One region of the Massilia luteola genome, then DNA from elsewhere that is predicted to be linked to it. Evidence: predicted binding sites of a transcription regulator. Region 1 holds the regulator's gene; the other holds the start of a gene.
What was found. Region 1 encodes FliA, which starts transcription of late flagellar genes. Its sites were predicted from a motif close to CTAAAGTTTNNNNNNNNNNNGCCGNTA; they were not measured.
Positions count from the first base shown of each region.

Region 2: a site for FliA is predicted at 1,552-1,578, ahead of U9J41_RS24415 (flagellar protein FliT). Genes of this name have one in related genera too.

Region 1 is NZ_JAXOFN010000019.1:86,487-90,170, forward strand. Features, by position in the region: gene motD (flagellar motor protein MotD) at 1-298, opposite strand, end outside; gene U9J41_RS19115 (flagellar motor protein) at 309-1,052, opposite strand; gene U9J41_RS19120 (RNA polymerase sigma factor FliA) at 1,043-1,762, opposite strand; gene U9J41_RS19125 (MinD/ParA family ATP-binding protein) at 1,793-2,752, opposite strand; gene flhF (flagellar biosynthesis GTPase FlhF) at 2,745-3,684, opposite strand, start outside.
Region 2 is NZ_JAXOFN010000031.1:61,774-65,457, reverse strand. Features, by position in the region: gene U9J41_RS24420 (M13 family metallopeptidase) at 1-1,433, opposite strand, end outside; gene U9J41_RS24415 (flagellar protein FliT) at 1,633-1,917, shown strand; gene U9J41_RS24410 (FimV/HubP-related protein) at 2,390-3,684, opposite strand, start outside.

The DNA.
Region 1 (3,684 bases):
CCAGCAGGTCGAGGCGCGCACGGTCGCGCTTGGCCTCTTCCGCCCGTTTGTGGGCGAGGATGTTCGACAGGGGCAGCGCGTCGACCTCGACCATGGTATTCGTCCGGTTCGCGGCGCCGCGGCCGCCGAACGCATCGCCCAGCGCTTCCGACAGCACCGTGTACTTGCCGATATTAACCACGGACACTGCGTACATGACGACGAAGAACGCGAACAGCAAGGTGATGAAGTCGGCGTAGGAAATCAGCCAGCGCTCGTGGTTCTCGGTGTCCTGTTCGTACGGTCGGCGGCGCGCCATGGCTGCGGAATCAGTGCTGCGCCAGCAGGCACGCCACGCGCTCTTCGATCACGCGCGTGTAGTCGCCGGTGGCGATGTCGTGGAAGACATCGGTGAGGATCTCGTACTGGGTCACGCGCTCGGCGACGATGCCCTTGATCTTGTTGCCGACCGGGTAGAAGAACAGGTTCGCGAGGCCGACGCCGTACACGGTCGAGACGAACGCGACGGCGATGCCGGCGCCCAGGCGCGACGGGTCGGACAGGTTTTCCATCACGTGGATCAGGCCCAGCACGGCGCCGAGGATGCCGACCGTCGGCGCATAGCCGGCCGCCGATTCCCAGATGCGCGCGGCTTGCCGTTCGCGGAATTCGTAGGTGTTGATTTCCGTGTCGAGCAGGCTGCGCAGCTTGTCCGGCTGGATGCCGTCGACGACGAGGCGCAAGCCCTTCTGGATGAACGGATCGGCCTTCGCCACATACTGTTCGAGCGACAGCAGCCCGTCGCGCCGTGCCGACAGGCTCCACAGGTTGATCTCGCGTGCGAGCGCCTGGCGGCGGTCGGGCGGCGTGATGAACACCCAGCGCAGCATGCGCACGCCGCGCACGAACGCCTGCGCCTTGGTCTGCAGCAGCACGGCGCCGAACGTGCCGACGACGACGATCGCGAACGCGGCCGGCTGGATCAGCGAGGAGAATTTGCCGCCGTCGAGCGTGTGTCCAACGAAGACCCCGGCCAGCGCCAGTGCGAGGCCGAGCAGGCTGGTCAGGTCCACGAACGCTCCCGCAGATAGGTACGCAGGCGCGCCACGGCCTGGGTGTGCAGCTGCGAGACGCGCGATTCCGACACGCCCATCACGGCGCCGATTTCCTTGAGGTTGAGTTCCTCTTCGTAGTACAGGCCCATCAGCATCTTCTCGCGCGGCGGCAGCGCATCGATGGCGTCGATGACGGTCTGGCGGAAGTCCGTGTCGAGCAGGCTCTTGAGCGGATCGTCGTCGTCCACGGCATAGCGGTCGAGGAAACTGTCGCTGCCCTCTTCGTCATGGAAATCCTCGTAGTAAACGAGCTGGTGGCCGCCGGAATCGCCCAGCAGGTCCTGGTAATCGGCCAGCGACAGCTTGAGCGACTTCGCCACTTCGGATTCGCTGGGCGGACGACCCAGCTGCTGCTGCAGCGCAGCCATGGCCTGCTCGACCTTGCGCATATTGGCGCGCGTGGAGCGCGGCATCCAGTCGCTGCTGCGCAGCTCGTCCAGCATGGCGCCGCGGATGCGCAGCACCGCATAGGTCTCGAACTGCGCGCCGTGGTTCTCCTCGTAGCGGTTGATCGCATCGAGCAGGCCCATCATGCCTGCCTGTACCAGGTCATCGACTTCGACGGACGGCGGGAGCTTGGCCTTCATCTGGTGGGCGAGACGCTTCACCAACGGCATGTGCTCCGTCAGCAGAGAGTTCTTGTCCGCTTTCCCTTTGACCGTGTACATGGTTCCAGTGATTGGTTAATCATTGCCGCTTCAAGCGGCCCGTCCCTGCTGGATGCCCGTGCGCGCGAAGCGCCCGGCCAGGCGGCGGAAAGCCACCGAAGCGCCGGCCAGCGGGAATGCGTCGACCACGGCGCGCCCGAGGCGCGCGGCGCGGTGCAGGTACTCGTCCGCCGGCACGGAGCCCATGGAGCTCAGCGTTACCGCCAAGTAACGAGTTGCCGCAGATGACATATTATCGTATACCACCTTCGCCTCGGCTTCGGTAGCGCCGGTGACAAGAATACCGAACGGACGGCGGCCGAGCTGCTGCGACAGCCGCTTGATCAACGCATACGCGTTCGTGATCGACGTGGCGCTCGTCGACACCTGCACGACGATCTCGGACGTGGCCATGATCGGCACGGAGAACGTGCCATCCTGGGAAAATTCCCCGTCGACGATCACGATGCTGCCGGACGATTGCTGGACCAGCACGTCGAAGGCTTTGGCCAGACGCCGCATCTCATCCGCTCCCCCCGCGCTCCCCGTCGTCCCCGCGCTTCCCGTCGCCCCCGCGAAGGCGGGGGCCCAATCTTGCTGGCGCACCCTGCTGTTCGAAGACACTTGGGTTCCCGCCTGCGCGGGAACGACGGAAGGATGCGCGCGCACGGCGGAAGGATGCGCCGGGACGGCGCCGTGCGCCATCTTCACCACGGAGAATCCCTGCGGCACCGGATGGATCACCTGGTTCAGCGCGCATTCCTGGCGCGCCACCTGCAGCAGGCTGGGGCTGCGGTCGACGCCGAGGCGCTGGGCCACGCCGTAGTCGCGCGTGCAGGCGTCCACGATCATCACGTCATTGCCGGACTGGGCCAGCGAAGCGCCCAGGTTGACGAGCATGGCGCCCTTGTCATCCTCGGGCGTGGCGGAAAGAAAGGTCACGATGCGCGGCTTGGGGCCCGCCAGCATCCGGCGCAGGCCCTCCGCCTGGTCGAAGTCGAAACTAGCCAACGTACACCTCGCGCAGCGAACGGTCGTTGTTCAGGTTGCCGAGGCCGGCCATCATCAGCGGCAGGTCGGCATCTTGCAATTGGGCGGCGGCGTCGCGCTTGTTGCGGAAGGCGCGGTCGACGAGCATCGCGCGGTCGGCCAGGTGCAGGTCTTCCGGCACGCGCTGGCCGGTGGAGATGTAGTACAGGTTCAGCTTCTGGCGCACGAGCACGTCCAGCACGTTGCCGATCGATGCGGCCTCGTCCAGCTTGGTCATGATGCAGCCGGCCAGGCCGGTGCCCTGGTAGGCGCGCACGACTTCGTTGAGGGTCTCGTTGGTCGACGTCGCGTTCAGGCACAGCAGGCGCTTCACGTCGGCGCCAGACTCCGTCAGCATGGCGACCTGCTCCGTCACCATCTGGTCGCGCTGCGACATGCCGATCGTGTCGATCAGCACCGTGTGCTTGTTGCGCAGTTCCTTGAGGGCGATGCGCAGGTCGGCCTCGTCCTTCACCGAGTGCACCATCACGCCCAGTATCTTGCCGTAGATGCGCAGTTGTTCGTGGCCGCCGATACGATAGGCGTCCGTCGTGATCAGCGCCAGCTTTTCCGGACCGTGGCGCATGACGCAGCGCGCCGCCAGCTTGGCGGTGGTCGTCGTCTTGCCGACGCCGGTCGGGCCGACCAGCGCGAACACGCCGCCGCGGTCGAGGATGGCATCCTCGTCGGCCATCGTCGTGATGTTGCGCGACAGGACAGTCTTGATCCAGCGCAGCGACTCGGCCGCATCCTTACCGGCTGGCAGCTTGTCGACCAGGTAGCGCGACAGGCTCGCCGAAAAGCCGGCGGCCAGCATCTCGCGCAGCACGGCGGCTTTCTGCGGTTCGCGCTGCTGGGTGCTGCCCCACGACAGTTCGGCCAGTTGCGTTTCCATCATGCCGCGCATGGCACGG
Region 2 (3,684 bases), on a different contig from region 1:
AGTTCCTGGTCCGTGTGGAAGGCGTCGGCGCGCAGCGCGTTGCCGAACGCATCCTTCGGTTCGACCTTGAGACCGGCATACGATTTCCACTTGTCCGGATAGCCGACGCCCACGTACAGCGTCCTGAGTTTTTCCTTGGCCTGGGCGCGGGTGGCGGGCGCCATCCAGTCGAGCTTGTCGATGCGCTTGCCGAACGCCGTCACGATGTTGGCGACCATCCGCTGCAGCTGCGCCTTATTGTCGGCCGGAAAATATTTCGCCACATAGAGCTTGCCGACGGCCTCGTCCAGCGCCTCGTTCGTCGCGCCCAGCGCCCGTTTCCAGCGCGCGGATTGCTGCGGCGTGCCGGACAGTGCCTTGCCGTAGAACGCGAACCGCTGCTCCACGAACGCCTTGGGCAAGACGTTGGCCATGCGGTTGATGGTGTGGAAGGCAAGATAATCCTTCCACGTGGCCAGGTCGGTCTTGCCGACGAGCGCCGCCTCGCCTTTTACGGCGGACGGATGCCAGACGGTGAACTTGTCCTGATCGGCAAGGCGCGCGGCCTTGAAGAACGCATCCCAGTCCAGGCCCGGGGCGTTGGCGGCGAAGTCCTTGCGGGTCCACGTGTTGTCGGCTTTCAGCACGTCGGCCGAGTCGGCGCGGGTGCCGTGGGCGTTGGCGATGTCGACCTCGAGCGCGAATATCTTCGCGGCGCGCGCGTCGGCGTCCGCATCCGTCGTCGCATAGCCGGCCAGTTTCAGCATGGCGGCGATGTGCTTCTGGTACTGCGTGCGCAGGCCGGCCATGCGTTCGTTGTTGTCCAGATAATAGGCGCGGTCCGGCATGCCCAGCCCGCCCTGCAGCAGATACGGCCAGTTGTGCGCCGGGTCGTGCAGGCCGGGCGCCACCCACAGGCCGAAGATGTTTTCGGTGGCAAAGTGCGTATTGTTCAGCGGATCGACGTCCGCGCGCACGGACGCGCCCAGCACGCGCACGAGGCCGGCCTTGTCCTTGATGGCGGCGATCTGCGCCAGCGCCGGCTTCAGGGGCGCCGCGCCGCGCGCCTCGATTGCGGCCTCGTCCATGTAGGCGTTGTAGTAGTCGGCGACCTTGCGCGCCTCCGGACCGGCTTTCTTGTCGTCGCCCACGCCTTCGATCAGCTTGACGATGCGCTGGTTCGTGTCTTCCGCCAGGTTGTCCATCGCGCCCCAGCGGCTGCGGTCCTCGGGGATGGCGGTCTTGGCGAGCCAGTCCTTGTTGGCCCAGGTAAAGAAATCATCGCCTGGCCGCAAGGCGGCCTGGGGTGTCCCGGCGGTGGTCCCGGCCCCTGCGGCCGCGGGCGGAGTCTGCCCGGATGCTCTCGCGCTTGTGGTAACGAGCGCGGTGCCGGCCATCGTCATTGCGAACGCAACGACGATGGCGGTCTTGATCGGTGTCCAGCTGATGTTCATGGTGTCCCTTTTCTAGAGTTCATTGGTCTCGTCGGCGCGCAGCGGCGGAGCGGCACGCGCCGGCGAGCACTATAACGCGCCGTCCCGAAAAAAATTTCAAAAAAATCTTTCGAAAACCCTAAAGTTCTCCAAAACCCTGCCGTAAAAGGCAGACAACCGGTAATCCGGCCGGTGGTTGTCCCGATAGTGGAGCGCAGTCATGACGTCCAACGAAGTCCTCGCCATGTATGAAAACATCGCCGCACTGAGCAGCCGCATGGCCGTGGCGGCGCGCGAAGGGGATTGGGACGGACTCGCCCGCCTGGAAACCCAGTGCGCCCTGCAGGCCAGCGCGGCGAAAAGCGGCGTGCCGCCGTTGGCCGGCGTCGAGCGCAAGCGCAAGATCGACCTGCTCAAGCAGATCATGGCCAACGACCGCGCCGTGCGCGACATCACCGAGCCCTGGATGGGCCAGCTGGACCGCGCCCTGAGCCCGGCCCACTGATCCACCCGCCTCCCGCTCCAGAGCCCCTTCGACCGCGGTCCAAGGGGCTTTTTGCTTTCTAGACAAGCAACAAATCGCCCGATCGGGCGACACGCCACGGCAGCGCCAATCCGGGCATGGGCCCCACGCGCCCGGCAACGCCACCGCCAAACGAAAAACCCGCGCAGCGACGTCGGTCGTCTGCGCGGGCCAGAATTGGGGGAGAGCGAGCACCAGGCATCCCCTGGCGTCGCCTCTTGCCGGTTGCCTCCGGCGTCCACCTGCCACTGTCGGCAGGCGAACCGCTTCCGGACTCAGGCACTTCGTCAGCGATCGTCCAACCCCGCGCCACGCCATCGGTGGTGGCTGCGGCGGACCCTGAGCCGTTTTTATGATCTCCTGATCTGTGATCAAAACATCATCGAAACGCAGTATAACGCAAAAATCGGACTTGTGTAGACGACTCGCACGAAGATTTTGAACACGGGCCGGTTCACTCGAGCGTCGGCTCGGCGGGCTCGTTCGCCCGGCGTTCCGGCGCCTCCGCCTGCGGCGCCCGGGTGCGTGCGGCAAAGCGTGCCTTGAGCTTGTCGATGACGCCAGGCGGCGCGGCGCCCGGGGCCTCGGCCGCGGCGGGCGCCACGCCGCCGGCCCTGCGCCGGCGCAAGACGACGAACGCGCCCGCCCCGCCCAGCGCCAATGCCAGCACGCCGATGGCGGCGCCGATCCAGCCCCACGGCAAACCCTCGTCCGGGGGCGGCGCCTTGGACTTGTGCGGCATGAGCGGCTTGATCGAATGGATGGGGCGCGGGCCGGCCGGCACGATAGGCTTCGGCTGTTCGCGTGCGGCGGCAACCGCGTCATCCTTGGCGGGCGCTGGCGCGACCGGGACTGCTGCGACCGGGGCTGACGCGGCCTGGGCTGCAGCGGCGGGCACGGCCCCGGCCGGCGCCGTTTTGGTCTCCGGCCCCGCCGGCGGCTGGGCTGCGCCGGAAACGCCCAGCGACACCTGCAATTTCTTCATCCGGTCCTCGACCTGGCCGAGCCGGGACCGCAACTCGTCGTTCTTCGCGCCGAGGGCCGCGCAGGCCTGGGCCTCTCCGGACGGGATCGCGCAGGCCTGCGGATGGGCGTCCTGGTGCGCGACCGGCAGCGCGGGCGCCCTGGCGACAGGTGCCGTGGCGACGGGTGCCGGATACGGCCGCCGCGCCGGGATGTGCGCGGGCCGCGGCGGCGCTTCGGCCCCGGCCGCGGCCCGTGCCCGCTCCACCTGGGCGAGCAGGACGGCATCCGACACCGGCAGCGGCGCGGACGCGTGAACGGCGCCCTTGCGCGCGGGCACAGCAGCAGGCTCGGGAACGGCAACCGGACCGGCCTTGCTCGCAAGCACGGGCACAGCCGCAGGTTCCGGAACGACGACCGGGCCGGCCACGCGCGCGGGCGCTGGCGCTGGCGCGGGATTCGGATCGGGCGTCAGCCACAGCGTGGCCAGGCGCACGGCGCGGTCGCCCTTGTCGACGAGTTCCAGGTACAGGTGCACGTGGTCCGCGCCGACCGGACGCAGCGACGTCACGTGCAGGAATTGGCGGCCGTCGCGCCGCATCACGGACAGGTTCAGGCTGGACAGCACGGGCGGCATGGCGATGCCGGCGCCGTCGTAGACCTCCGGACTGGCCACGCGCACGCGCACGGGCGTGGCGGGATCCTCGAGCATCGTCAGTTCGACGTCGGCCACGAGGGGCTGCCCGATATGGGAGGCCACGCGCGGATCGCCCAGCTCGGCCGCAT